Regions from separate parts of the Paenibacillus sp. FSL K6-1566 genome, predicted to be linked through region 4. Evidence: predicted binding sites of a transcription regulator. Region 4 holds the regulator's gene; each other region holds the start of a gene.
What was found. The regulator Rex, encoded in region 4, represses fermentation and respiration genes when NADH is low (regulators of the CRP and FNR family bind a similar motif). The targets are predictions, from matches to a motif close to TTGTGAAATATTTCACAA.
Positions count from the first base shown of each region.

Region 1: a site for Rex is predicted at 2,602-2,619, ahead of pflB (formate C-acetyltransferase). Genes of this name have one in related genera too.
Region 2: a site for Rex is predicted at 2,948-2,965, ahead of nirB (nitrite reductase large subunit NirB). Genes of this name have one in related genera too.
Region 3: a site for Rex is predicted at 2,960-2,977, ahead of NST08_RS27805 (cytochrome ubiquinol oxidase subunit I). Genes of this name have one in related genera too.

Region 1 covers NZ_JBBOSR010000001.1:2,395,492-2,402,983, forward strand. Annotated here, with positions in the region: gene adhE (bifunctional acetaldehyde-CoA/alcohol dehydrogenase) at 1-2,329, shown strand, start outside; gene pflB (formate C-acetyltransferase) at 2,717-4,963, shown strand; gene pflA (pyruvate formate-lyase-activating protein) at 5,070-5,789, shown strand; gene NST08_RS10310 (ABC transporter substrate-binding protein) at 6,007-7,359, shown strand; gene NST08_RS10315 (carbohydrate ABC transporter permease) at 7,444-7,492, shown strand, end outside.
Region 2 covers NZ_JBBOSR010000001.1:2,384,778-2,392,269, reverse strand. Annotated here, with positions in the region: gene nirD (nitrite reductase small subunit NirD) at 1-49, opposite strand, end outside; gene NST08_RS10270 (hypothetical protein) at 223-387, opposite strand; gene nirB (nitrite reductase large subunit NirB) at 427-2,865, opposite strand; gene NST08_RS10260 (hypothetical protein) at 3,043-3,705, opposite strand; gene NST08_RS10255 (winged helix-turn-helix transcriptional regulator) at 4,015-4,335, opposite strand; gene NST08_RS10250 (uracil-DNA glycosylase) at 4,489-5,151, opposite strand; gene NST08_RS10245 (ThuA domain-containing protein) at 5,349-6,071, opposite strand; gene NST08_RS10240 (sugar phosphate isomerase/epimerase family protein) at 6,117-7,085, opposite strand; gene NST08_RS10235 (Gfo/Idh/MocA family protein) at 7,140-7,492, opposite strand, start outside.
Region 3 covers NZ_JBBOSR010000001.1:6,202,434-6,209,925, forward strand. Annotated here, with positions in the region: gene NST08_RS27795 (ABC transporter ATP-binding protein/permease) at 1-474, opposite strand, end outside; gene cydB (cytochrome d ubiquinol oxidase subunit II) at 474-1,490, opposite strand; gene NST08_RS27805 (cytochrome ubiquinol oxidase subunit I) at 1,477-2,880, opposite strand; gene ade (adenine deaminase) at 3,198-5,003, opposite strand; purine riboswitch at 5,353-5,454, opposite strand; gene NST08_RS27815 (MFS transporter) at 5,616-6,860, opposite strand; gene NST08_RS27820 (sensor histidine kinase) at 7,032-7,492, opposite strand, start outside.
Region 4 covers NZ_JBBOSR010000001.1:2,559,099-2,566,590, forward strand. Annotated here, with positions in the region: gene NST08_RS11175 (hypothetical protein) at 1-434, shown strand, start outside; gene dinG (ATP-dependent DNA helicase DinG) at 663-3,530, shown strand; gene NST08_RS11185 (redox-sensing transcriptional repressor Rex) at 3,599-4,261, shown strand; gene NST08_RS11190 (amidohydrolase) at 4,239-5,537, shown strand; gene NST08_RS11195 (cell wall elongation regulator TseB-like domain-containing protein) at 5,566-6,084, shown strand; gene NST08_RS11200 (hypothetical protein) at 6,348-6,881, shown strand; gene NST08_RS11205 (AAA family ATPase) at 6,874-7,492, shown strand, end outside.

The DNA.
Region 1 (7,492 bases), 160 kb from region 4:
AACGGTGGGCGTGATAGAGGATAACCCGTACGACCAGTTCCAAAAGATCGCCGAGCCGATCGGGATCATCATGGGGATCACCCCCGTAACGAACCCTACCTCAACCACCATCTTCAAAGCACTGATTTCGATCAAGACGCGCAACCCGATCATTTTCGGATTCCATCCGTCGGCACAGGCTTGCAGCCGGGAGGCTGCTGCCATTTTGCTGGAGGCCGCGCGTAAGCATGGAGCCCCGGCGGATTGCATTCAATGGATTGAGGAGCCGTCCATGGAGAAGACCCATGCTTTAATGCATCATCCGGACGTGGCGTGCATATTGGCAACCGGCGGTTCCGCCATGGTAAAAGCGGCTTACAGCTGCGGCAAGCCGGCACTCGGCGTCGGTCCGGGAAACGTGCCGTGCTTTATCGAGAAGTCGGCGGATCTCGACCAGGCCGTGAATGACCTGATTTTATCGAAGACGTTCGACAACGGGATGATTTGCGCGTCGGAGCAGGCTGTCATTATCGAGGAGCCCGTGTTTGAGCAAGTGAAGAAGAAAATGATGGCGGCCGGCTGCTATTTTATGAACAAGGAAGAAACCGTGAAGCTGTCGGCTAAGGCCATGATATCCGACAAATGCGCGGTCAATTCTGCGATCGTCGGTCAGCCGGCGGTTAAGATTGCCGAGCAATGCGGCCTTGATGTCCCGGCAGGCACCAAGATTCTGGTAGCCGAGCTGGACGGCGTCGGGCCGGGCTATCCCCTGTCCGCGGAGAAGCTGAGCCCTGTGCTGGCGTGCTACCGTGTCAAAAACGCGCAGGAAGGCATCAAACGTTCGGAGGAAATGGTCGCCTTCGGAGGGATGGGACATACGTCCGTCATTCATTCGCATAATGAGGATGTGATCCGGGCGTTCTCGAGCCGCATGAAAACCTGCCGCATTCTGGTGAACCAGCCGTCCTCGCAGGGCGGAATCGGGGATATCTACAATACGAATCTTCCATCCCTGACGCTGGGGTGCGGATCGTATGGCCGCAACGCAACCTCTTCCAACGTAACGGCCGTTAATCTGATCAACGTGAAAAGGGTGAACCGCAGAACCGTGAATATGCAGTGGTTTAAAGTCCCGGATAAAATATACTTCGAAAAAGGCTCCACCCAGTATCTTGCCAAAATGCCGGGCATATCGCGCATTGCCATTATCACCGACCCGATGATGGTGAAGCTCGGGTACGTGGAGCGGGTTGAGCATTACTTGCGGCAGCGAAGAGCGCCCGTATCGATCGAGGTGTTCTCGGAGGTCGAACCGGATCCTTCAACGACTACGGTTGAACGGGGAACCGAAATGCTGAACAGGTTCCAGCCAGACTGCATCATTGCTCTCGGCGGCGGTTCGCCGATGGATGCGGCGAAAGCGATGTGGCTGTTCTATGAGCACCCGGATGCCGATTTCAAAGATCTGAAGCAGAAATTTATGGATATCCGCAAACGGGTGTATAAGTATCCGAAGCTTGGCCAGAAAGCGAAGTTCGTTGCCATTCCCACCACATCGGGCACAGGCTCGGAGGTCACGAGCTTCGCCGTAATCACGGATAAAGTTTCCGGGCACACCAAATACCCGCTAGCCGATTACGAGCTGACGCCGGATGTGGCGATCATTGATCCGGAATTTGTCTACACGCTGCCGAAGACCGCCGTCGCCGACACCGGCATGGACGTGCTGACGCATGCCATCGAAGCCTATGTCTCGATCATGGCGAACGATTATACGGATGGGCTTGCCATCAAGGCCATTCAGCTCGTATTCCAGTATCTGGAGCAATCGGCGCTTACCGGCGACAAGCTGGCCCGGGAAAAAATGCATAATGCCTCGACGCTGGCCGGCATGGCCTTCGCCAATGCGTTCCTGGGCATCAACCACAGCCTTGCGCATAAATGGGGCGGTCAGTACCATACCGCACATGGCCGGACGAATGCGATCCTTATGCCGCACGTCATCCGCTACAATGCGAAGAAGCCGACAAAATTCGCCGCTTGGCCGAAATATACCCATTTTGTGGCTGATCAGCGGTATGCCGAGATCGCTCGGATTCTCGGTCTGCCGGCTAGGACGACGGAGGAGGGCGTCAATAGTCTGATCCTTGCGATTCGGGAATTGAATGCCAAGCTCGGCATCGAAGAATCGTTCCAGCAGCTTGGCATTGATCCACAGGATTTCGAGAATCGCGTCGACGAGCTAGCCGACCGTGCGTTTGAGGACCAGTGTACGACGAGCAATCCGAAGCTGCCGCTCGTATCGGAGCTTGCGGATGTATATCGCAACGCGTTCTATGGACGGTTTTAACCATACGAGACGAAGGGTAAGTAAACCCTAGAGGGATGGATGCAGCCTTCTGCCGGCCACGTCAGCCGATAGCAGAAGGCTGCATATTTGTTTCCAACCCCGGCCTGCAAATTTGGGTGATAAAAGTCACGAAAAGCTGCATCCTTGTGACTTATATCACAGATGTAAAGATCCACCAGGGTTACAATAAGGGTGTACAAAATAAGCGAGATGAATCTCGGATCTTTACAAATGCAGCTTGCGGGCAAAAGACGGAACCGGCGCGCCTCAATTAGTGAAATAAATCACATTTAAGGGCTTGAATCTGAAAGCCAGAGACTTCCCGCGGTGCGGAGGGTTCCCGGCGTATTGCCGCAGGCCGCAGCTTAAAACTAGGAGGGATTCGAAATGTCGGTGATGGAGCAGTATGCAGGCTGGAGAGGTTTTAAGTCAGGGAAATGGAATAGGAGAGTCGACGTCAACGATTTTATTGCCAGAAACATAACGCCTTATGAGGGGAACGAGGAGTTTCTTGCCGGGCCGACGGATAACACAAAGGCTCTCTGGGACATCGTATCCGATTTAACCCGCAGGGAACGTGAGGCCGGAGGGGTGCTGGACGTTGATGTGAATACGCCGTCGACGATCACCTCCCATCAGCCGGGATATTTGGACAAAGAGAAGGAGAAGATCGTCGGACTTCAGACCGATGAGCCGTTCAAGCGCTCGATTCAGCCGTTCGGCGGCATCCGGATGATGATTGACGCATGTAATGCGTACGGCTTTGAAATGCCGCAGGGCATCGTGGATATGTTTACCCATATCCGCAAAACCCATAACCAGGGTGTGTTCGATGCATACACTTCCGAAATGCGGGCAGCGCGCAAAGCCGGAATCATCACCGGCCTTCCGGATGCTTACGGACGCGGACGCATTATTGGGGACTACCGCCGAGTGGCCTTGTACGGAGTCGACGCGCTTGTGCAGGATAAGCTTAGGGAGCTGGCCGAGCTTGAAGTGGACGCGATGGATGAGCCGGTTATCCGTCTGCGCGAAGAGCTGTCGGAGCAGATCCGGGCGCTGAAAGAGCTGAAGGAAATGGCGGCCATGCACGGTTATGACATCTCCAAACCGGCCAATACGGCGAAGGAAGCGTTCCAGTGGCTGTATTTCGGCTATCTGGCGGCGATCAAGGAGCAGAACGGGGCCGCGATGTCGCTTGGCAGGGTATCTTCCTTCCTTGATATTTACATCGAGCGCGATCTCGCCGAGGGCAAGCTGACGGAAGAGACGGCTCAGGAGCTGGTGGACCATTTTGTCATGAAGCTGCGTATCGTAAAATTCCTGCGTACGCCGGACTACAATGAACTGTTCAGCGGAGATCCGACTTGGGTGACGGAATCGATCGGCGGCATGTCCGTAAACGGCGTTACCCGCGTGACGAAGAACAGCTTCCGCTTCCTGCATACCCTGTATAATCTGGGACCTGCTCCGGAACCGAACCTGACTGTCCTATGGTCCGAGATGCTGCCGGAAGCCTTCAAGAAATATTGCGCCAAGGTTTCGATCGAAACCAGCTCGATCCAATACGAGAACGATGATCTGATGCGCCCGATTTACGGGGATGACTACGGGATCGCCTGCTGCGTTTCGGCGATGCGAATCGGCAAGCAAATGCAATTCTTCGGCGCAAGGGCGAACTTGGCCAAAGCGCTGCTATATGCCATTAACGGCGGCAAGGACGAGAAGAGCGGCGCCCAGGTCGGCCCGGAATATCCGGCGATCACGGCCGAGGTTCTCAGCTACGACGAGGTCATGAAGCGGTTCAAGCCGATGATGGAATGGCTGGCGAAGCTTTATATGAATACGCTGAACGTCATCCACTATATGCATGACAAATACAGCTATGAACGGATCGAGATGGCGCTGCATGACCGGGATATTTTACGGACGATGGCATGCGGGATCGCCGGCCTGTCCGTAGCGGCGGATTCGCTGAGCGCCATCAAGCACGCGAAGGTTAAGCCGATTCGAAATGAGCAGGGGATTGCCGTGGATTTCGAGATCGAGGGGGACTTCCCTTGCTACGGCAACAACGATGACCAGGTGGACAGCATCGCGGTGGAGCTGGTGGAATCGTTTATGAGCATGATCCGCAAGCACAAGGCATACCGGGATGCCATGCCGACGCAGTCGGTGCTGACCATTACGTCGAACGTCGTTTACGGGAAGAAAACGGGAACGACGCCGGACGGTCGCAAAGCGGGCGAACCGTTCGCGCCAGGGGCGAATCCGATGCACGGCCGCGACAAGAAGGGAGCGCTCGCCTCGCTGACGTCGGTTGCAAAGCTCCCGTACGAGGACAGCCTCGACGGTATCTCGAATACGTTCTCGATCGTGCCGAAGGCGCTGGGCAAGGACGCCGATACCCGCATCCGCAATCTCGTAGCGATGCTGGACGGATACTTTGGCGATGACGCCCACCACTTGAACGTCAACGTATTCGACAGAGAGCAGCTGATCGACGCGATGGAGCATCCGGAGAACTACCCGCAGCTGACGGTGCGCGTATCCGGATATGCGGTCAACTTCGTCAAGCTTACCCGCGAGCAGCAGCTGGATGTCATCAACCGGACCTTCCACGGTTCGATGTGATGATAGGCGATAAAGGCATAATACGAAACTTGGCCGGTAGAGCCGGAACACGAGCAGCGGGAGAATGTCCCGAATGACAAAGCGGATACAGAAAGGATGATGCCCCATGCTGAAAGGCCATGTACACTCCATAGAAACGTTCGGAACGGTGGACGGTCCGGGTATCCGCTTCGTGCTCTTCATGCAGGGCTGCCTGTTAAAATGCCAATACTGCCATAACCCGGACACGTGGGGGTTGCACGAAGGTCAGGAGATGACGGTGGAGGAGGTATGCCGGGAGATCGAGCCGTATTTAAGCTATTACCGCGGTTCAGGCGGAGGGCTGACGGTTTCCGGCGGGGAGCCGACGCTGCAATACCCGTTCGTGGCCGAATTGTTCAAGGAAGTGAAGAAACGCTGGAACTTGCATACGGCCTTGGACAGTAACGGGTACAACGAACCGGATAAAATTGCGGAGCTGCTGGATTATACAGACCTTGTGCTGCTGGACCTTAAGCATATTCGCGACGACAAGCATATCGCGCTTACAGGCAAATCCAATGAGCGCACGCTGAAGATGGCCAGATGGTTGTCGGACCACGGAAAAAAGATGTGGATCAGGCATGTATTCGTTCCGGGCATCCACGACGAAGAGGAAGATCTTGCCGATCTGGGGCAGTTTATACGCACGCTTAAGGGCGTGGATAAATTCGAAATCCTGCCGTATCACCAAATGGGCGTGTACAAGTGGAAGGAGCTTGGGATGGCCTATCCGCTGGAAGGCGTGCCTTCGCCGACAGAGGAGGAAGTGGCGCGCGCATACCGGTTGATTGGAGAAGTTATCTGAGGTGCTGCTTAGTCCGGTATCCCTTTATAGCAGAATTAATGCCACATAATGTGTTAAGATAAATGACAGTGACCTTTCCTGAATATGGAAGGGTCACTGTTTTTTGTGGAAGATTTTATCCCTAAGATAGAATAATGTCGACCTATCGGAGAATGGAATCGCTTTCTATAATGAAGATGTAACAAAAACAAACAAACCTTTTGGAGGGTCAAAGACAATGAAGAAAAAGGGTCTGGCATTACTCATGTCGCTTCTATTCGTCTCGTCTGCGCTGTTGTCCGCTTGCGGAGGCAAGGGAGCCGAGAAGCCGTCAGGCGGTACGGGCGGTGCAGCGGGCAACGAACCGTTTGAGATTACGATCCGCCACACGCAAGTGGGCGAATCCAAGAAATTCCGTCTTGCGCTGCTGAACGACGTCGTCAGCAAAACCGAGGCGGCGGTGCCTGGCCTGAAGATCAAGCTGGATGCCGTCGATTCGGAGGTGAACCGCAAAGAGAAGCTTAGAGGCGAGATGGCCGCCGGCAAGCCGCCGGAAGTGTTCGATGTGTTCGGAAGCCCGGACGCAGGCGTATATGCAAAGGAAGGGCTGATGCTCGATCTGACGCCAATCCTTGACGAGCTTGGCATTAAAGACAAATTTACGACGCTGGATCCTTTCACCCACGATGGCAAAATCTACGGATTGCCGATCGGTGGCTCCATCGAAGGTATTTTCTATAACAAAGAATATTTCGAGCAGAAAGGCCTCTCCGTTCCGAAATCGCTGGCCGAGCTGGAGCAAATCGCGGAAGCGATCAAGGCGGACGGCAAAATTCCGTTTGCGCAATCCTCGAAGGACGCGTGGATTCCGCTGATGACTACCAACAACCTGTGGAGCTACTACGCAGGACCGGAAGTGACGTACGGCTTCAAGACCGGCGAAACGAAGTGGACCGATCCGAAAGTGGTCGAAGGCGTGAAGAAGCATCAGGAATGGGTGGAGAAAGGTTATTTCAAGAAGGGCGAGCTCGGATTCGAGTATGCGGACATGAGAAACCAGATTCTCTCCGGCGAAGCTATCATGATGATGGACGGCTCATGGGCCAACTCGGTATTCCGTGATCCGGAGCAGGCTGGCGATATGGTCGGCAAGATCGGTTATTTCAACCTGCCGCCTGTAAATGCGGGCGACCCTGTCGTCGTCATGCAGGATGCGAATAACGGTTACGGCTTCTCGGCCGAAGTGGCCAATGATCCGCGTAAGCTGCAGGCCGTCAAGGAATTTATCAAGAACATGTGGACCGATGAAATGCAGCTGCGCGGTCTGAAGGAAGACGGTGTGCTTCCGGCAATGAAAATGGATCTGGAAACGATGAACTCGACGTCCGACGATCCGCTTATGCAGGATATTTTCAAGGGGGTCAGCGAGATCGGCAAATCCTTCCCTGCCTTTGACGCGCTCGTGCAGGCTGACGTGAACACCGCGCTGAGCATGGGCATCCAGCAGGTAATCGGCGGCGAGCTTGACGCTCAGAAGATGCTGGAGAACGTTCAAGCGGCGCAAGAAGCAGCCAACGCTGCGGAGGAATAATCAAGTGCAGGCGAGTCAAGGCACTACCCGCTGTCATGGGGGTGCCTTTTCGCCTAAACGACAGACATCAATACGGAGGTTACTATGAATAAAGCGCTGAGAAATCCTCTGATCTACATCTTGTTCGTCCTGC
Region 2 (7,492 bases), 170 kb from region 4:
GCAGGAAATCCTCAGCCTGCCCGATAACTACGTATTGACCACTTTCCATATAGGATCAACCTCCATGTACAACGTTTGCCATGTATGCATGAGCACGAATAGCCGGACCAATATTCCGAAGACCCATGCAACTGTGAAACATCTCTATAAAAAACTTATAACATTCTGCTGCGCCGGAACATGCGACGCGTTTCTTACGTCAATCCGGTGCTTCAACTGCGATTAACCCATCCCCCAGGTCTGATCGAGCACGAGGCCATGACGCTGATCCGGCGTTTGGCCGAGTGCAGGCAGCGGTATAGACCTGCTTGCACGGCCCTGCTCACCCGGATACCGAACCAAGGGTTCAACGGGAATGTCTGGGGCGATAAGCGCTAGTGTACTCAAGTTACTCGCCCCATGCCGGACTCGCCCGAATCGCAGCGGCTATGTCGTGACGACCGGCTGCACGTCGCGGTACAATACATCCCGAAGCTTGTCATCTTCCAGCACTTTTTTCCAAGGATCCGACAGCTGCGACAACGCCAGCTCGATTCGCTCCACGAGCTCCTTGCGCTGTTCCGTGTTATGAAGGACCGCCTCGCGAATCGCCTCAAGACCAAGCCGTTCGACCCATTCCGAAGTCCGCTCCAGATAATTTCCCGTCTCTCGGTAATACTGCATGAGGGCTGCGCATATTTCGATCAGCTCTTCATCGGTCTTCACCTTGCAGAACGAATCAGCGAGCCGCGCCTTCGTTCCCCCGTTGCCGCCGACAAAGATTTCCCAGCCGCCGTCATTGCCTACAATGCCGATGTCCTTCGTGCAAGCTTCGGCACAGTTGCGGGGACATCCGTTCACCGCCATTTTGAATTTGGCCGGAAAGTCCAGCCGCTCGAACTTCCGTTCGAGGTAAGCGCCCATTCCCATCGAGTCCTGCGTGCCGAATCGGCAAAATTGCGAGCCGACGCAGGTCTTGACGGTCCGGAGCGATTTGGCATAGGCATAACCGGAAGGCATATCCAGCTCCTCCCACACCTTCGGCAAGTCCTCTTTCTTGACGCCGACCAAGTCCAGACGCTGTCCTCCCGTCACCTTGACGACCTTGACATTATACTTTAAGGATACGTCCGCAATTTTCTTCAGCGCCTCCGGAGTTGTCACGCCGCCGTACATACGAGGGACAACCGTATACGTGCCGTCCTTCTGGATGTTGGCGTTCATCCGCTCATTCACAAACCTCGACTCGCGCTCCTCCCGGTGCGTCAGCGGGTTCAGCATGGTCAGGTAGTAGTTTAGCGCCGGACGGCATTTCGAGCACCCTTCCGGATTGCTCCAATCCAGAACATGCATGACCTCTTTCGTGGTGGTCAAGCCTTTGGCCCGGATCTCCGCAACGATGGTATCCCGGTCGAGCGTCGTGCACGGGCAGATTCCCTGCTTGGCTGCCGTCGTAAAGCCGTCTCCCAATACGCTCTGGAGAATCTGCTCTACCACAGGCTTACAACCGCCGCAAGACCGCGTCGCCCCGGTGCATGCCTTGATCTCATCCACGGTGGTCATTCCCTGAACCGTGATGGCGTCCACGATCGCTTTCTTTGTCACGCCGTTGCAGCCGCACACGATTTCGTCGTCAGGCATTTGCGCGATGCGCGTCGCCGCGTCCGCCCCTTTTCCGGCACAGCCGCCGCCCATAATCGAGTGATAGATGTCGTCGGTCATCTGCGCCTTTTTTCGTATCAAAGACTGCAGATTGGCTGATTCGCTCACATCCCCGAACAAAATGGCACCAACGATCATTCCGTCCCTGAGCAGGATTTTCTTATAGGTTTTCTTCCAATCATCCTTGGCGAGAACAACGTCATGCTCCGGCTGCTCGATAAATTCCCCGGCCGAGAATACGTCTACTCCGCTAACCTTTAATTTGGTCGACACAATCGACCCTTCATAAGGAGGGGTGTCCACGCCGCATAACCGCTTGGCCAGCACTTGTCCTTGCTCGAATAACGGCGCAACAAGCCCGTAGCATACGCCGCGGTGCTCGCAGCATTCGCCGACGGCGTACACATCCTGCATCGAAGTTCGCAGATGGTCGTCCACGACGATGCCCCGCCGGACCTCGATCCCGCTCGCCTGCGCTACCTCCGTATTGGCACGGATGCCGACAGCCATGACGACCAAATCCGCGTCCAGCTCATCGCCGTCCTTGAAACGAAGACCGGTTACCCGCGTATCCCCCAATACCTCAACCGTCTGTTTTCCTAATAAAAAGCGGATGCCCTGCTGCTCAAGCTCATGCTGCAGCATCTGCGCCGCCACGGAATCGAGCTGGCTCTCCATAAGATCGTTCATCAGATGCACAACGGTCACGTCCATGCCGAGACTCACGAGGCCTTTGGCAGCCTCCAATCCCAGTAATCCCCCTCCGATGACCGCAGCTTTCCGGTACGTTTTCGCTGCCTGAAGCATCCGGGTGCAGTCGGCGATATTTCGAAAGCCGATAACGCCTTCTTTGTCGCTGCCGGGTACCGGCAATATGAAGGGCTTGGATCCCGTTGCGATTATGACATGATCATAGGGAACAGCCATCCCGTTGTCCGTCATGACAACCTTGGCGGCTTCATCAATCCGCTGCGCGCTTGTTCCCGTATGCAGCGTAATTCCGTTATCTTCATACCATTTCCAATCATTCAAGACGATGTCATCCAGCGTTTTGCTGCCTTCAAGCACATAAGAGAGCATAATCCGGTTGTAATTCGGGTGCGGCTCCTGGCCGATCACGGTAATATCGAATGCCCCGCTAAGCTTTAAAATTTGCTCGACCGTGCTGATTCCTGCGATCCCGTTGCCGATGACCACTAGCTTTTGTTTTTTTGCTGCTGGCATGGTTATTCCTCCCACACTGTATTGTTGCGTTATCCCCATCCAATCCTTTCAAATTGATTATATCGTCTTATGCCCGAATTATTTGTGATATATTTCACACTCTTAGTTAAAATTTTTAATACTCAGCAAAAATAACCCCGCCTCAACAGGAAGGCAAGGTTTCATCCTTTCGAATGCCTATATCATGCGGGCTTCCATGAACTCCCGTCTTCCGTTCGTTTTCAAATAGGGCATAATCCCCGCATATCCGGCAGCGTTCAGGTTCACTCCGGTCACCCAATTGCCTGCAAGCTCTTCCCCCTGGGCCCCGGCGATGACCACCGGTGCGGGAATCAGCTCCTGATACAGCGGAATCCCCGCCCGGATCGCCTTAAATGCTTTCCCGCTCTGCAAGAAGGGAATTGCACTGCTGTACGTAGGCACGAAATACTTGCCGATCACTTCAAGCTCCTCTCCGTCATAAAAGGGCTCCCCGCCTATAAACGGATGCAGCATGAGGATATTTTCATAATGCGACCAGATGAGCATCTGCAGCAATCGCCTCGCCCCGCTGCCTTCCAGTCTGTCTCCGATCTGCACGCCGTACTTCTCATAATCGATAAATTTCCAGCCGCGCGGACCCTTCACCCATTTCTGAAACATGCCTCCACCCTCTCCGCTCCGTCCGGGTTGATCTGGGCTTGTTCCTTTTAAAACCGTCAACCGCTCCTCAACGGCATGCTGGCCCAGCATATGGCGAGTCTTCTCCACAATATGCCTAACCTTGAGCGAAGCGTTTGCAAGCTCGGCGATGTCTTCTTGTCCATATTGAAAATAGGAAATATAACCGCGTTCCATCATTAAGATCGCCTCCTTCGACTGGCGTCAAGCGGATCTACTGACATCATATAAACGAACGGCGGGGTTGGTGCATGTCCGGTTAGGTTTTCCCGTTTTTTTCTTTCCAATCCCCCATCTAGCCGCATAAGAATAACGTCTACCGACGCACGCTCAAAGGAGACAGACCGCGTTTCGCGGTCGTTTCTCTTGTGATATCAGCCAGCAAATCCTCCGGAACGTTTATAGATCTGATATTAAATAAAAAAAGAACCCTGATATGAGTTGTTCTCATGTCAGGGTTCCGCTAGTGATGGGAACGCCGCCGATGGATCATTTCTCGACCCATTGTTCAGCCCAGGAAGCAATCTGCTCCATGACCGGGCGAAGCGCTTTGCCTTTCTCCGTAAGCTCGTATTCAATACGAACCGGCGTTTCGGGGTACACATGACGAATCAAAATTCCTTCGCATTCCAGATCCTTCATCCGCTCCGACAGCATCTTGTCACTCATGGACGGAATCAGATTGGAGATGTCTTTAAAACGCTTCGGACCGCTCATCAACGTCTGGATAATCAATCCGTTCCACCGTTTACCCAGAAAAGAAAACGCGGATTCAAAGCGGGGACACAGCGAAATGTTTGTAACTTCCATATCCTTTCACCTCTTTACGAAGTCACCTTGTGTTCAAAAAGTTATTCGTTTATCGTGAGATCGAAAAACTTACGATTAGTTAGTATGTTTCATTTTAACACATTTTCGGGAAGCTGAAAACCACCTGGCCCCTTTTTCCCATAAATTCAGCACTTATTCCGTTAATATCCGTGCCAAAATATCCAGATCGGATTCGATGGTCCGGGACAATTTTCGGTTATACAGGACGGCAGCCGGATGGAACAATGGAAAAATGTTATAGGTTTCCAGCGAAAATCGATAGCCGGCAGCGGGATTGTCACGTTCTGCCGCCTGCTGAACGGGCCCTTCGATCATTTTCCCGTGCAGCGAAGTGACGGTTTCATGGCTCCCGATCAACCGGTGCAGCGCAATATTCCCCATCGGGATCAGGAATTGCGGGCGAACCAAACGGATTTCCTCGTCCAGAATCGGCGCATGGGCCAAGATTTCGGCTTTCGTGGGCGTTCGGTTCGAACGGCTGACCACCCTTTCGCCGGAAGCCCGGGTGATGATGCGTTCCTTGAACGGTCGGCTCCTTACCGTGCTTGTAATATAGACCTCGCTGCGGGAGAGACCCAGCCGCTCCAAATAGGCGTCCATCTCCCGGCCGGCTTGGCCGGTAAAAGGCATGCCTTCCTGAATCTCGGTAGCCCCGGGCGCTTCCCCGACGAACATGACTTTGGCCGGCACGGCCCCACTCCCCAGCAAAAATCCTTCGACAGGCTCATGCGCAAGCCTGGATCTGCATAAGGCGATCGTCTCCGGACTTACAGGCGCGCTTCGGGTATCCTTCATCCGTCATCCCCTCCCTTGCACTCTCATCCGCGATGCGTGAAATTTCGATATTCTACCTAGTATTTAAAATACCCCATGCTTCAGTATATTGTATCCTTTACCCATAAAAAAATGAATGGCATCACTTCGGCTATAAAGTAGAAAACGAGCCGTTCAAGGCAGATGCCTTGCTCGGCTCGTTTTGCGATGATCGGGATTTATGCCAGCACCGGCAGCGGACGAACCGGCTGACTGTTGCCGAATGTCTGCTTGCCTGCTGTGGAGTAAGCCCAACGGATCGCGTTCGTAATGACTTTCAGCACTTCAGGGTTGTAGTAGGTCGGATACGTCTCATGCCCTGGACGGAAGTAGAAAATGTTCCCGTGGCCGCGCTTGAACGTGCACCCGCTGCGGAATACCTCGCCGCCTTCGAAGTTGCTGACAAAGACCAGCTCATCCGGTGCCGGAATATCGAAGAATTCCCCGTACATCTCCTCATGCTCAATGATGATCGGACCTGTAAGGCCCGCAGCGATCGGATGCGTCGGATTCACGCTCCAAATGATTTCCTGCTCTCCCGCCTCGCGCCACTTCAAATCGCAGCTTGTTCCCATCAGGGCTTTGAACGGCTTCGAAAAATGTCCCGAATGCAGGACGATCAGACCCATACCGTCCAATACCCGCTTGACGACCTTGCTGACGATTTCGTCGCTGACCTGGTCATGAGCCATATGCCCCCACCATAACAGCACATCGGTTGAGTCCAGTACATCATCCGTCAATCCGTGCTGCGGCTGATCCAGCGTTGCCGTGCGGATGATAAAATCCGGATTTTGCAGACCCTCCGCCAAAGCCGTATGGATCCCGCTTGGGTATACGGTGCGGACCTCATCGTGGATTTTCTCGTGTACGAACTCATTCCAAATGGTTACATTAAGCATGCTGCTGTTCCCCCTAATTGCGTATTCGCTTGCTGCTGTACGATGTTAGACCCACCACATTTCTCCAAGCGGCTCTTCGATCAGCACTTGCTGAAGGTTTTGCACGGCTTTGGAGAAGCCTTCCTCAACGGACATCAGTCCGTCTTCATGCTCAATGCTCACCACGTAGTCATATCCGACAAGGCGAAGGGCGCTCATCATATCGGCCCATTCCTTCACATCATGCCCGAAGCCGACGCTGCGGAACTGCCAAGCGCGGTCCAGCATATTCGCGTAGGACTGCATGTCGGTCAATCCGTGTTTGTTCACGTTGATCGGATCAATGCTGGTATCCTTCGCATGGAAGTGATGGATGGCTCCGGCGCGTCCCAGAATGTGGATCGCTTGAACAGGATCGATGCCCTGCCACCACATATGGCTCGGATCAAGATTCGCCCCGATCACTTCACCTGCCGCCTCGCGAAGGCGGAGCAGCGTTCCCGGCGTATGCACGGAGAATCCGCCATGAAGCTCGAGTCCGATTTTTACGTTGCGGTCAGAAGCGTATTTGCCCCACTCGGTCCAGTATGGAATGACTTTGTTCTCCCACTGCCAAGTCAGAATTTCTTGATAATCATTAGGCCACGGGGCTACCGGCCAGTTCGGATATTTGGCATCCTCGTGGTCCCCCGGACATCCCGAGAAGGTGTTAACGACCGGTACTTCCAGCTTCTCTGCAAGCTCAACGGTTTTAACGAATACGTCATGGAACTCCTTTGCTACCGCTTTCTGTGGGTGAAGCGGGTTGCCGTGGCAGCTGAGCGCGCTTATGATCAAGCCGCGGGATTCTACGGCATTCTTGAAGTTTTTCAGCGCAGTTTCGTTCTCGAGAAGCTCGGCCGGATTGCAGTGAGCATTGCCCGGGTATCCGCCCGTGCCGATCTCAACCGCCTTCAGGCCTTTGGAAGCCACGTAATCCAGTGCATCCTCAAATTTACGTCCGCTCAGCAATACCATAAATACGCCTAGTTTCATTGTATACCTCCTGTTTTTTCAAAAAGTATTAAGTATGTGGTGATCATTTAGAACTTAGTTGTCGAAGTAAACCGCTTTGCCGGTCTTCGCCGACTCATAGATAGCTTCCAAGATTTGCGTGACCACGAAGGCTTGCTCCGGCTTAACGACAGGATCCTTGTCTTCGATGATCGCTTCAAGCCACATTCTCGCTTCACGATCGGCATCGCTTTCGCTGGTGCCGGAATAGAATGCCACTCCGCCGGCGTTCAGGTCGATTTTCGTTTCGTACAGTCTGCTCATTTTCTCGCCGTTAATGCGAAGGCCGTCCTGCATATCAGCGCCGCCTTCCGTGCCGGCAAGAATCGTCTTGGCTTCCCCGAATTCCACCACGTTGAGCGCCCAGCTGGATTCCAATTGGATGGTTG
Region 3 (7,492 bases), 3.6 Mb from region 4:
AATAATGCCCGAAATCCGGTCGGTCATGAATACGTACAGCCATACCAGCGCAGGAGTTATGCCCGCGCCCATCATCCGGGGGATGGTCAGCTCCGCATATTTGCGGAACTTGCCGATGCCCTCCAGCACAAGCGTAACCACATTGCCCGTTCCTTCCTTCCGGATCAGCGCCGGCCCTCTCCGGAAGAGCACGCCGAGCAGCTCCTTACGAAGGCTTGTGCCGGTCTGCTCCGCAAAGCGCTGCGCAATCCCTTGCTGGACGGCTCCGACCCCGTGCCGCATCAGAATAGCAAGCAGGAACAGGGCAATGGTTCCCCCCTGCTCCTGCAGCGAGGCTCCCGCGAACAGCGCGGAAACCGTCTGTGCAAGCCATTTGGCCTGCAGGAGGATGGCCATGCTCTGTGCCAGGGTACATACGGCGACCAGAAGAAACGTCGTCTTGGCGCCACGGTAGCCCAGCAGATCTTTTCCCATCAGTATTCCAAATGCTCCTTCTCATGTACCCGTTTGTGGAAAACGAAGTAACTCCAGATTTGATAACCCAAGACGAAAGGCAGCAGCGTGACGGCCACGATGGTCATCACCTTCAGCGAATACGGGCCGGAAGCCGCATTATAGATCGTCAGATCGAACGCCTGGCTGATAGAGCTGATCATGACCCGCGGGAACAATCCCGCGAACACGGAGGCTACCGTAAGAGCGATCACGGCACCGGTCATCCCGAACGCCCAGCCATCCCGCTTGAGGCTCATGAAATATCCGCCGAGCAGGAAGGCCAGCAGCGCCAGCCCCAGCAGAACGGCGATCAGGCCGCCCCGGCGCTCGAACACGTCCGTCATGAAATACGTCATGACGCCGAATGCCGCGAACAGTACCGCAACCGGAAGCAGCAGCTTCCGTGCCATGGAGCGTGCGCGCTCTTGCAAGTCCGAGGTCGTGCGAAGCGTCGTGAACATCAAGCCGTGCAGCAGGCACAGCAGCGTCATCGTCAGCCCGCCAACCACCGTATAGGCATTGACGATATCGAAGAAACCGGCGTGCATTTCCATTGCTTCGTTAATCGGCAGCCCCTGGATCAGGCAGGCAAATACGACGCCGAGCAGGAACGGAGGCAGCACGCTGCCTGTGAAAATGGCGCCGTCCCATACCTTTTTCCAGCGGGCATTCCCCACCTTCCCCCGGAACTCAAAGGCTACGCCGCGGCCGATCAAGGCCAGCAGGAGGAAGACAAGCGGAATGTAGAACCCGCTGAACAAGGTCGCGTACCAGTTCGGGAACGCCGCGAACATCGCGCCCCCTGCCGTTAGCAGCCATACCTCGTTCGCGTCCCAGAACGGGCCGATGGAATTGATGAGCACGCGGCGCTCCGTGTCGCTTTTGGCCAGAAGCTGCGTGGACATCCCAACGCCGAAATCAAAGCCCTCGAGAAAAAAGAACCCGATAAACAATACCGCAACCAGCACAAACCATACTTCATTAAGAGACAGCATTGTAGCCCTCCTTGTTAAACGGATCGCTTGCGTGGCGGTGGTCCGCCTCCTCCGCATACGGCCCTTTCTTAATCACCTTGACGAACAGATAGGCCATGACAGCCGCCAGCACCGCGTAAATCGCCGTAAACACGATCAGCGAGAACAGGATCGACCCGGCGCTGACATTCGGCGAAATGCTGTTCTCCGTTGTAATGAGCCCGAACACCGTCCACGGCTGGCGCCCGATCTCCGTCATAATCCAGCCCGAGCTGTTCGCTATGATCGGCAGGGAGATGCCAATCAGCATCATGCTCAGGAACCACTTCCCGGCCTGCTCGACCTTTTTGCGCAGCATCAGCCAAGCACCGTACAGACCAAGCAGAATCATGGCCGTTCCGGCCGCCACCATAATCCGGAAGCTCCAGAAGGTCGTGCGCACCGGAGGAATATAATCGCCCGGGCCGTATTCCTGCTCGTACTGGGACTGCAGCTCTTTCATCCCGATCACTTCGCCGCTAAATTTGCTGTAAGACAGGAAGCTGAGCAAATACGGGACTTTGAATTCCGCCGAGTTCTCCTGCTTATCCGGATCGATCGACGCAAAGACCGTCCACGGCGCCGGGTCATCGCTCGTTTCCCACAGGCCCTCCGCAGCAGCCATCTTCATCGGCTGAGTCTGCACGAGGTACTGCGCCTGCTGGTGGCCGAACACCGCAACCAGAATGGAGGTAATCAGGCCAACCACAATCGCGAGGTTGAACGATCTTTTGAAAAAGTCCAGGTCCTGCTTCTTCATCAGCTTATACGCGCTCACCCCGGCTACGAGGAAAGCGCCGGTAGCCAGCGCCCCGAAAATCGTATGCGGGAACTCCACCAGCAGCTGACCGTTCGTGATCAGCGCGAAAAAGTCGTTCATCTCCGCCCGACCGTTGTTGATCTCGAATCCGACCGGACGCTGCATGAACGAGTTGGCGGCCAGAATCCAGAACGCCGACATCAAGGTGCCGAAGGACACCAGCCAGATGCTCAGCAGATGGACCTTCTTCGAAAGCCGGTCCCAGCCGAAGATCCACAGGCCGATGAACGTCGATTCGAGGAAAAAGGCCAGCAGTGCCTCGATCGCCAGCGGCGCGCCAAACACGTCCCCGACGAACCGGGAATAATCGGACCAGTTCATACCGAACTGGAATTCCTGCAGAATCCCCGTCACTACGCCGACCGCAAAGTTAATGAGAAACAGCTTGCCCCAGAATTTGGCCATCCGTTTATACACGTCCTGGCCTTTGACAACGTACATCGTCTCCATGACGGCGATCAGAAACGCCAACCCGATGGAGATCGGTACGAAAATAAAGTGAAAAATAGTTGTCGATGCGAACTGTATTCGCGCCAGCATCACCGGATCCATAACATACCCCTTCCTTTAGCTCACGTCATCATTTTAACTTTGATTCTTTTAGTATTGTCGCAGACTGGAGCAGGCAGGATTGTGATTAACATCACAATATCGGAGTCGAAAACGGATAAAAAGTTATAAATTTGTGACAAAAATCACGAAGTCCCGAACTTAAAAGGGACAGGCCCGCCATCCCTGGTGAGCCTGCCCCTTGTATCCTATACCACGTGCCTCTCCCGGCGCGCGTCGTTCCTCATCACTGCTGCACGACCCTCGTCGTTATTGCTCGTACGATGCGGCATGCAGATCATTGCATTAGCTTGTACATTTTATTGAACCGGACCCACCTCAGTCTCGATCAGCTTAAACTCTATCACATCCGCAATCCCGCGGTTCGTGATGCGGATTTCCGGAATGACCGGGAGCGCGATGAGGGAGAAGGTCATGAACGGCGCGTTGATGAAGCAGCCAAGCTCCTTCCACGCATCCTCCAGCGCCGCCACCTCCTCGGCCACGATTTCCACCGGGCGGTCAGCCAGAAGGCCGGCAATCGGCATTGCCACCTTCGCCAGCACCTTCCCGTCCCGGACGACGATCATGCCTCCGCCGCAAGCCGCCAGCTCGTTGGCGGCAAATGCCATATCGTCCACATTCGTGCCCATCACCAGCAGGTTGTGGCTGTCATGGGCCACGGTCGAAGCGACCGCACCCGACTTCAGACCGAAGCCGCTCGCGAACCCTAGCGAGATTTGGCCGGTTCCGCGGTGACGCTCGATACAGGCAAGCTGCACGACGTCCTGCTCCAGGTCCGGCCGGATGATACCGCCCTCCACCGGGAGAACCGCCGTCATTTTAGCTGTACGGGCACTGTTCTCAATGACGCGCACGACATTGACTTCCGTTCGCGCTGCCGAACCCGATTTGCTGCGGAGCAGGAAATCTTCCGGGGTGAGGGCCCGGGCTAGACGCACCGATTGATAAGCCTTCTCCGGGTATTGGTAGGACGGAAACTCCACCACAAGGCGGCCGTTCTCCGCAACGACCTCGCCATCGGCAATGACGACCGATGGAACCATGCGCTTCAAATCGTCAATGAGCAGGATGTCCGCCGATTTTCCCGGGGAGATGCTGCCGAGGTCCAGCTCCATTCCGAAATAGCGAGCAACGTTGATCGTGCCCATTTGAATCGCGGTTACGGGGTCAACCCCTTCTTCCATCGCCCGCCGCACGATATGGTTCATATGGCCGAGCCGCACCAGCGTCTGCGGGTATACATCGTCGGTAATGAGCGACATGTTGTCCGTGCGCACCTTATCCTCGGTCACCACTTTGATGACCTCCTTGATGTCCTGCCATGCCGAACCCTCGCGGATCATCAGATGCATCCCGAGCCTAACCTTCTCCAGCGCCTGCTCCCGTGTCACCGTCTCGTGGTCGGAGCTAACCCCTGTAGCCAAATAAGCCTGAAGCATTCGGTCATCCTCAGCCGGAAAATGTCCGGTTACCGTCTTGCCCGCACGCAGCGTTGCTTCAATCTCTCCGAGCATCGTCGGATCGCCGTTCACGACGCCTGGGAAGTTCATTACTTCACCGAGGCCTGCCGTGCCGGGCCAGGTCAGCCCCTCTTCGATATCGGATACGCCAAGCTGGGCGCCGCCATCCTCCAGATCGAATGTTGCGGGGACGCAGGAAGGAATGGTCGTGAATACCTTCAGCGGCAGCTGCTGACCTTCCTCATGCATCCAGCGCACGCCTTCCATGCCGAACACGTTGGCAATCTCGTGCGGATCCATATAGATACCGGTCGTTCCGCTTACGATGGCCGCCTTGGCAAATTCGGTCACCGTCAGCATCGTGGATTCGACGTGCATATGGCCATCAAGCAGTCCCGGCGTAATATACCGCCCTTTGCCATCAATCACTTTCGTGCCCTCGCCGATGGTATGATCCGCATTGCCGATATAGGCAATGCGCCCGGCTGCAACCGCCACGTCCATATTCGCTTGAAGCTCGCCCGTAAATACGTTGACCAGCGTGCCGTTCTTGATCACCAGCTCGGCTGGCGACTGCCCCAAAGCAACCTGTCCCAGCTGCCGGCTGACCTCGTATCGTTTATGTCTTTTGCTTGAACTCATGATGATTGCACGCTCCCCTTTTTTGCTGATTGGATATCTACGCAGTGAGTCTGATGATGCCCTTCATCGCAAATTTTTCACGCATGGAGGGAGGGGCCCATGGTTTAGATCAATACGATCCCCCTGAGCTGCCGGAACGCAAAACAACCCGGACAGCGTACCTGCCCGGGATGCCTAAAGATTGAATTCATCAAGATGAGAAAGTCCCTTGCTTATCTGCTGCGCTCGCGTAATATTGCCGCTGATTCCGGATTAGACCTTGCGCCGGTCCCACTCGGACGAATACGTGAAACGCCACGCGTACCGGGGTACCGCCATGCCTCGCGATTCCCCTTCAAAGCTCGGGCTGTCCTATTCTCATCTTTTATGTAGTCAAGTCATTTACGGTAACCTGGTAGAGACGCCTGGGCCCTATTCCCCGGCATATACATCAAGATTTGCTGCTAAGACCTTTACCCTATTCAATTCTACTCATTTGTTGTTAGAATTATAATCCTCCTGTCCAAGAAGTCAAGTGACAGGAAGGAACCGGCCTCTTTAGGAAATACCAGGATGCCGCCATAATCATGGCCGCAAGCCAGAAGCCTATGTATCGAATGAAGCACCCCTGTATTACAGACTGACTTCGGCTGGAGCCCTTGATACCTTTTTGGCGTACAGCATCATCAGCGGAATGCTGACGGCAAACGCCCCCGCAACAAGCAGGAACGGAATGCGCGGATCGATGCCATAAGCCCAGCCTCCGATCACGCCGGAAGGCGTAATCACGATCAGGATAAGCACCTGGAGCAGCGCGAATATTTTGGCCCGGTTATCGTCATCAATGGCATTCGCAACCGCCGTTTCAAGATACGGATAGGTCATCATCGTTCCAACCGCCGCCATAATCGTGCTTACGCTGAGCACGACAAGGTCGCCCTCCGGGGCGATGACGAGAACGACGTTCGCAAGCACCGAAATGATGAATCCCCAGACCATCGTCCGGTTCACTTTGGACTCACTGATCCGCGGCATGATCCATCTCATGAACATCAGCATGATGATGGAGGAGAATGCCGGAAAGACGGAAATCAACCCGCTGCCGAGATGCAAATATTCCACCATAAAAATAGACACATAGGTCGTCTTTACGGTCATCTGAAAGTTAAACAGAATATAAACGCCGAAGATGATCAGCAGGAGCGGGCTTTTCAGCATGCCCTTCATGACGGATATATAGTCGACCATGCCTTCGCGCAGGCTCATGGACTTTGTCTCCTTCATCTTGCGGTAGCCGATCTCCGTCTCCCGGGTCGCATAATGCCTGCCGATGAATTGAATCGTCATGAGGATACAGGCCAGCACGAACATGATCCGCACTCCAGGCACCAACGAGAAGTGATACACCAGCAATCCCCCGAGTGGGGCGAACAAGCCCCCTACTACGCTGATCAGCTGCAGCAGCGTAAACACATACGTCCGCTCCTTAGGGGCCGTGTCTTCAACAAGCAGGCAATAGAACGCCGTATGGGGCACTTTTTGAAAACCGTTGATTACAGCCGCGATGACAAAGAACCAGAAGTTTTGCGAGACGGCCCATAGCAGCGTAGCAATGCTCCAGCTGAGCACGTCGAAATAGAGCAGCGCACGCTTGCGGCCCATCCGGTCCGTAAGATAGCCGCTAAGAAACGAGGAAAGCACTTGGACGAGCAGGCCGATCGAGGTGATCCAGCCGATTCCCGTCTCGGTTACGCCAAGCTGGTACATAAAGATGGAGCTGTACGTCGCAAACATGCTGTAGGGAATCAGGAACAGCGGTTCATAGACGAGACAGCCCCTGGCATTACCGGTTAATTGCCGAAAAGAAGTTGAGCCCATGGATGTCCTCCGGTCGATAGATAGTAGGCAAATGAAATCATTTCCAGGCTATTATAGCGCACCAAGGATCGTAGCGGGTGGATTTTTTTGCAGCTATCCGGCCGAGATCGGCAATCCCGCATTCAGGCGTGCAACCCTAGTTATAGAGCCGATTCCTGCCGGCATCCGCTCTCACTTTCCCCTCGAGTCCTTGCCGGTATCGGGCTCATCCCCGTCTCCCTGCCCAGCCTCGGGCAGCAGTACGGTAATGGTCGTGCCCCGACCCAGCTCGGACCAGATGCCTACCTTGCCTGCATGAGCCTCCACGATGGCCTTCGCAATGCTCATCCCGAGACCCGAGCCGTCCACGCTCTCCTCCGTGTTCGTTCCGCGGTAATACCTCTCGAACAGGTTAGCCTTCGTCTCCTCGTCCATGCCGTTGCCCTGATCCGCGACGATGATTGCGGCACCGCCAGGCCGGCTTTCGACCCGAACCTCGATCTTGACCCCTTCCGGATTATGCTTGACCGCATTGATAATCAGGTTATCCATGAGGCGCTGCAGCCACTTCGCATTACCGTTCACGAGCAGCGGCATTTCCCCGCCGATATAGGTAAAGGTCGCTTCATTCAACGTGGCATCGTTCACGTATT
Region 4 (7,492 bases):
CTCCGGTTTTTCCGCCGACCGAGGCGCCTGAGCTGCAGCATGATGCCTTCATCCGGGGACAAGGGTATTATAAGCTGCTGATGTTTGAGCCGGCGATCGCGCAGTTCAAGCTCGCTGCAGCCGTGTATCCGGATAGTCTCTTGATCAAGCTGTACATTGCATTATCCCAACTTCACTTGGGGGAGACTTCCCAGGCATCCGACGTGCTCATGTCCATCCTGCCGATGGCTGAAGACCGGAAGCTGCGGGCCATGGTGTATAACGCGCTCGGCTGCATTCAAGCCTTAAACGGATGCCAGGCGAAGGCAGAGGAATGTTTTACCCTTGCGATTCACAGCGACCCGACATTACCCGACCCGATAATCAATCTAGAGGTTTGCAAGAAAAACCGGGGTGATCTGCAGTACGGCAGTCAGCTGATCTCGCTGCTGTAAGCAGCAGTCTGAACAAGAAGCGATGCTAAGGCTCAGGGAATGAGCTGTTCAGCATCGCTTTTTGCCGTTGTTATAGAAGTACTGAATGCCTCTAGGGACATGCCAGAAATGTGAATTCCATGCAGGAGTCCGGGTCATGAGGAGCCGGTATTCTGTATGCCGGAATGTTCAAAAGCCGCAACTTCTGGTATGCTGTTAATTAGTCTGGAAGAAAGGGATTTTAACGAAATGAAATTTGCCGTATTGGATTTTGAAACCACGGGCAACCAGTCTGCCGATGAAATTATCCAGGTCGGGCTGGCCATCATCGAAGAGGATCGGGGCATCTCCCGCGTGTACGGCACGTACGTCAATCCCGGGATTCCGATTCCTCCGTTTATTACCGGTCTGACCGGAATTTCCGACAGCGATGTAGCCGATGCGCCGTCTTTGGAGGAAATGATGATGGAGCTCGTGCCCATGCTGGACGATGTGGTTCTGGTCGGGCACAATGTGGCTTTCGATTTTAACTTTTTGCAAAACGCGCTGGATCGCTGCGGTTATTTACCGTTCAGCGGCCGGATTTTAGATACGATGCACTTTTTGAAAATATGCTTCCCCTCGCTGCCATCTTATCAGCTCGGCATGGTTTCCTCGCATTTCGGCCTCGAGCATGACCGTCCGCACCAAGCGGACAGCGATGCGCTTGCCACAGCGAATGTGCTGCTGAAATGCCTGGAGGAGATCGATGAGCTTCCTCTGCTGACCATCCAGCGGCTGAGCGATCTGTTTGCGGAAGAGGACAGCGATTTGGCCTGGTTCTTTGACGGCATCCGTGTGGAGCGCGAGATGCAGGCCGTCCAGGATGGTAGCATTCATACCTACTACCGCCAATTCGCATTAGGCGTTGAGGATTGGACGGACATCGCTCCGGTCCGCGATGAAGCGGAGCCCAATCCGCTGGCGAACATGAGCTTTGATGAGTATATGGATGAGGTTCGGAGACGTTTGAAGGAAGTGCTTCCACAATATGAGAGCCGGGATGCGCAGGACATCATGTTCCAGGAAGTGATGCAGGCGCTTGATGAGGACAAGCATCTGTTGATCGAAGCCGGCACCGGTACTGGAAAATCGCTCGGATATTTGCTCCCGTCCATTTACCAAAGCGTCAAGCAGGAGCAGAAGGTGATGGTCAGCACGCATACGATCAACCTGCAGGAACAACTTCGAGACCGCGACATTCCTCTGCTTACCCAGGTAGTGCCGTTCCCTTTTAAAGCAGCCATCTTTAAGGGAAGAGGTCATTATTTGTGTTTGAGAAAATTTGAACATAAAATAAATAGGAGAGATTTTCATTCGCCGAAGGAGGACGTCATTACGGCGGCCCAAATGCTGGTATGGCTCACACAGACCGAAAGCGGCGATGATGAGGAGCTGAATCTCGGCGGCCGCGGAGGCGATTTCTGGGAAACGATCGCCAGCGATTCCGATTCATGCCTTGGACGAGGCTGCCCGTGGTTCCGCAAGTGCTACTACCATCGGGCGAAGCATGAGGCCGGCATTGCGGATGTTGTCATCACGAATCATTCCAAGCTGTTTACCGATGTAAAAGCGAACCACCAAATGCTTCCGAGCTACGAGCGGCTCGTCATCGACGAAGCCCATCATTTGGAGGATGTGGCCGGCAAGCATCTCGGGCTGCAGATGAAATATTTTACGGTGGTTCATACATTGACGCGTCTATACAAGGACAGCCGAAGCGGGCAGCTCCCTGCGCTGCGGCAGCTGCTCCAGGCTTCTCCCCATGAGAAATCCGGGGAATGGTCGGCGGTCATCGACCGGATCTATCCTGATCTGATCACGGTGAAAGAAACTTGGGACCGACTCAGCGACCAGCTGTTCGGGCTGCTTCCGGAACGCGGCGATGCTTCTCCTGGAGATGCAGGGCAATATACGCTGCGGCTCTCGCCTGCGAAGAAGCCGAAGGATTGGGGAGCGCTCGCCGAGCTGGAACAGCAGATTCACGTGACGCTGGGAGACGTCGTTCGCAAGGGAGACAAGCTGATCGCCGAGATGAAGGAAGAGCTTGACGATTACAGTGCGGACAGCCTGCTGACTGACCTGTCGGGCTTGTTTAAGGATCTGGCTGCGCATCGCGAGGATTTGCGGTCCTTCATGGCTCTGAATGACGAAGGAACCGTATACTGGATGGAGGCCAACGGCAATTTCCGCAGCAAGTCGCTGCAGCTCTACGCCGTGCCCGTTGATGTGAGCAAGCATTTGAAGGAATTGTTTTTTGACAAGAAGCGGAGCGTGATTCTGACATCGGCGACGCTGTCGGTCGATAAATCGTTTCAATTCATGATCGATAATCTAGGGCTCCAGGAGGCGGCGGACGCAGGGAATCTGAACACGGTTCAGCTGCCGTCCCCGTTCAATTACAGGGAGCAGGCGCTTCTTGTCATTCCGCGGGATTTTCCAAGCGTGAAGGGCTCCGTGGGGGATGCGGTATTTGTGGATACGCTTGTGAAGTCGCTCTCTGAAGCGGCAATAGCGACCCAAGGTCGTATGCTCGTCCTGTTTACGTCGTACCGGATGCTTCGTCAGGTGCACGAGCCGCTGAAGGAAGCGCTGGCTGCCAGCGATATTACGGTGCTTGGTCAGGGAATGGATGGTACGAGCCGTACGAAGCTGATACGCCGGTTCCAGGATAGCAGCGCGTCGGTTCTGCTCGGGACCAGCTCCTTCTGGGAGGGTGTTGACATTCCCGGAGAAGCGCTGACCTGCCTGGCGATTGTCCGGCTGCCGTTCCAGCCGCCCAACCATCCGCTGGTCGAGGCGAAGAGCGAGCTGCTGCAGCAGCAGAAGAAGAACCCGTTCATGAAGCTGTCGGTGCCGCAAGCGGTCATCCGCTTCAAGCAGGGCTTCGGGCGGCTTGTTCGGACCGCCCACGATAAGGGAATCGTGATCGTCTACGATACCCGGGTAATCGAATCGTATTATGGAAAATACTTCTTGTATTCCCTGCCCGGACCGAAAATGGAGCATATGCCGACCGAGGGGATCGTCCCCCGTATTGCGCAGTGGCTCGAGGAAAGGGAGAATGAAAAAGAGTGAACCTAAAGGGGAGCAAGGCTTTATATTGGAAGCGATGAACTATCATCCTATTAATAGGGGGAGCATGCATGAAATCGGATAAAATTTCAGAGGCCGTAGTCCGCAGATTGCCAGTCTATTTGCGCTATTTGAATGAGCTTCATAAGCGGGAGGTGTCCACCGTCTCCTCACAGGAGCTTGGGCAGAAGCTCGACCTGAACCCGGCCCAAATCCGCAAGGATTTGGCCTATTTCGGGGATTTCGGCCGGAAGGGCATCGGGTATGATGTCTCCTATCTCATTGAGAAAATCCGCCAAATCTTGAAGCTGGACCAGAAGATCAACGTTGCGCTGGTGGGTGCGGGCAATCTCGGACATGCGCTATCCAATTACAACGCGTTTCTGAAAGATAATATGAAGATTGTGGCGATTTTCGATTCGTACCCTCCGAAAATCGGGCTGAAGATCAATAACTTGACGGTGCAGCCGATGGAAGAGCTGGACAAGACGGTCCAGGAATACGGCATTCGAATCGGGATCATTACGGTACCGGATTTTGAAGCGCAAAACGTAGCCAATCAGCTGATCAACGCCGGAATCGAGGCGATTTTGAATTTTGCCCCGACGATTCTGAAGGCGCCGCCTCATATCCGCATTCACACCGCGGATTTTACGACGGATCTGCAAAGTCTGGCTTACTATTTGGACAATGGGAAGGAGGATGCGCAGCATGACAACGAAGTGGATGGTTAAGAACGGAACATTTGCCGTGCTTCAGGAAGGACAGCCGGTTCTCCGCGGGTATATGGTTGTGGAGGACGACCGCATCACGTATTTGGGGGAAGAGGAGCCTCAGGTCGATGCAGAAACCCAGGTGATGGACGGAACGCATCTGTTATTCCTTCCAGGGCTGGTCAACACGCATGGACATGCAGCCATGTCGCTGCTTCGCGGTTTTGGCGATGATCTGGCCCTGCAAGTTTGGCTGCAGGAGAAAATGTGGCCGATGGAAGCGAAGTTTACGGCCGACGATGTATTTTGGGGCACTTCGCTCTCGGTGCTCGAGATGCTGAAGGGCGGTACGACAACCTTCGTTGACATGTATGACCATATGGATCAGGTCGCCAAGGTTGTCCAAGACTCCGGAATGCGGGGAGTGCTGACAAGAGGCGTCATCGGGCTGTGTCCTCCGGAAGTACAGAAGCAGAAGCTGGATGAGGCGATTGCCTTTGCAAAGGACTGGCACGGTCAGGCGGAGGGCCGGATTACGACGATGATTTCGCCGCATGCGCCTTACACCTGCCCGCCAGACTTCATTGAGAAATTCGTTCAAGCGGCGCATGATTTGAATCTGCCGATTCATACCCATATGTCCGAAACGGCAGCCGAAGTGCAGCAGAATGTGAATGACTACGGACAGCGTCCGGTGGCCCATCTGGAGAAGCTCGGCGTGTTCTCGCGTCCGACGCTGGTTGCGCATGCGGTGCATTTGACGGACGAAGAGATTGAAATATTGGCTAAGCATGATGTCGCGGTATCCCATAACCCCGGCAGCAACCTGAAGCTGGCCAGCGGTGTTGCGCGTGTTCCCGAGCTGTTGAAAGCAGGTGTGACAGTGTCCCTAGGAACCGATGGACCAGCGAGCAATAACAACCTGGACATGTTCGAAGAAATGCGCCTGGCCGCCCTTATCCACAAGGGCGTCAGCGGCGATCCGACGGCTATTCCGGCAGCCGAAGCGCTTCGAATGGGAAGCGAGTATGGAGCACGGTCGGCATTTCTTGATAACGTAGGCAGATTGGCCGTCGGGATGAAGGCGGACATGATCGCACTGGATACCGATCAAGCGCATTTCCTGCCGCGCACGGACTACATTTCGCATTCAATTTACTCGGCCTCCGCCAAGGATGTGGAGCATGTATGGGTTGACGGCAAGCAGGTGGTTAAGCACGGCTCCTGCCTCACGCTGGATGAGGAACGGATCCGCCGTGAAGCCCAGCGTTCATTCGAGCGTCTTTCGACCCTTTAGGGCAGATTAAGGGGGAGGATCAGACGGTTTGAAAAAGAGAACAAAGTGGATTTTGCTTAGTATATCCGGGCTGCTGCTGGCGCTGCTATGCGTGCAGCTGTACTATTCCTATGTCATGAAGGACACGTGGAATGAGGAGAGCCTGGCGGTGCAAGCCGCTCGCCAGCATGGCGGCCTGGTGACGAAGGATAAGACCTACAAATCGGTATGGGGCGAGAACAACAATTATTGGGTCATCACGGGAACGAATCAGGACCAGCATCAGATCATGGTCTGGGTGAAGTTTACGGATGATAACCTTCCTGTTGAAGGCAAGGATGCGGTTCAGGCCGTGCTGCTCAGCAGCGGATTGTCCGAGGAGCAGATGCGCGAGCAGATTCGCAATGAGATGCCGGGTGCTGTGATCAAGCGGCTGCTCCCCGTGATGTATGAAGGCGAGTATACATGGCAGCTCCAATATGAGAATCAGGGCCAATTAGGTTATCGCTTCTATCGCTTCCAGGACGGACAGGCGATCGGAGAGGACATTATTCTTCCAAATCAATAAATCAGTTATACAGGAAAGAGGCTTTCTTGTACGCGATTGTACAAGGAAGCCTCTTTGTTTTGGGTTTGTAAGCGCTGTCTGAAAAATATGGAAAAACTGTTCTTAATATTTTCACAGGAAGGCATGAAAAAGTATAGATTATGTGATATACTCATTGTTGTACTCATTAGACAGAAAACGATCTATTAGTCATAGCATATGATACTGTATATAAATGTGATTTATTCTAATCTACAAATTACTACTACTGAAGGAGGCACTTCATGAAACTACGAATTGTCCCTATCATGCTGACGGTTGTCATTTCGGCATTGGTGCTCTTCGGCGGATGGTTTCTATATCAGCGTTTCGCTGTCCAGAGTCCGCTGGCCGATGTTGTTTCTCAATATGAAGGCGTGAAAAGTTCTCATATAGATATTAAACAGGATGCCGTATCTTTGAAACTCGATTTGGCTCCGGACACGAATTTGCAGGGCTTAGTTCAACACATCAAGCGTGAAGGCAAATCCGTGATCGGCAGCCGGGAGCTTAAAATTCAAGTCGAGGACCACTCCTCGGAGGCGTTGGACGAGTGGTGGGAAAAGGCGATGCTGTCTGTTGCTGAGGCAATGGATAACAAGCAATACACCAACATCCAGAAATCCCTGGATCGGCTGGCCGCCGGTACGCCGAATCTGAGCGCAAAAGCGACGATCGACGACAACAATGTCTACATCAGCCTGTCGGATGGAAAATCTGGTAAATTCATCATCCTGCCGCGTCAGCCCGGAACAATGGAGGTGTGGAGCCATGCCTAAATGGACGAAAGAAGTAGCGATCGGCTTTGTCCCGGTATTGCTGGTATTTCTGGCTTTTATCGGGGTGAATATCGTGCCGGTTATCATCGCGGTTGCTCTCGTAGGCGGATTGCTGTTCATCGCGAAGATGAGAGGCGGGATCGCCGTCGGAGCAGGAAATGAACGCAAACGCAAGAAAGCGGGCCCCTCGAAGCTGACCTTTGAGGAGATCGGCGGGCAGGACAATGCCAAGCAGGAGCTTCGGGAGGCGCTTGATTTTCTGATCCGTCATGAAGATATCAAGAAATTCGGAATCCGTCCGCTCAAGGGCATTCTTCTCACCGGTCCTCCGGGGACGGGGAAGACGCTCATGGCCAGAGCGGCCGCCCATTACACCAATTCCGTATTCGTGGCTGCATCGGGCAGCGAATTCGTTGAAATGTACGTCGGCGTCGGAGCCGGACGCATCCGGGATTTGTTTAAGGATGCCCGCACCCGGGCCGAGAAGGAGAATAAACAGAGCGCAATTATCTTTATCGATGAGATCGACGTCATCGGTGGGAAGCGTGAAGGCGGTCAGCAGCGCGAATATGATCAGACGCTGAACCAGCTGCTTACCGAAATGGATGGGA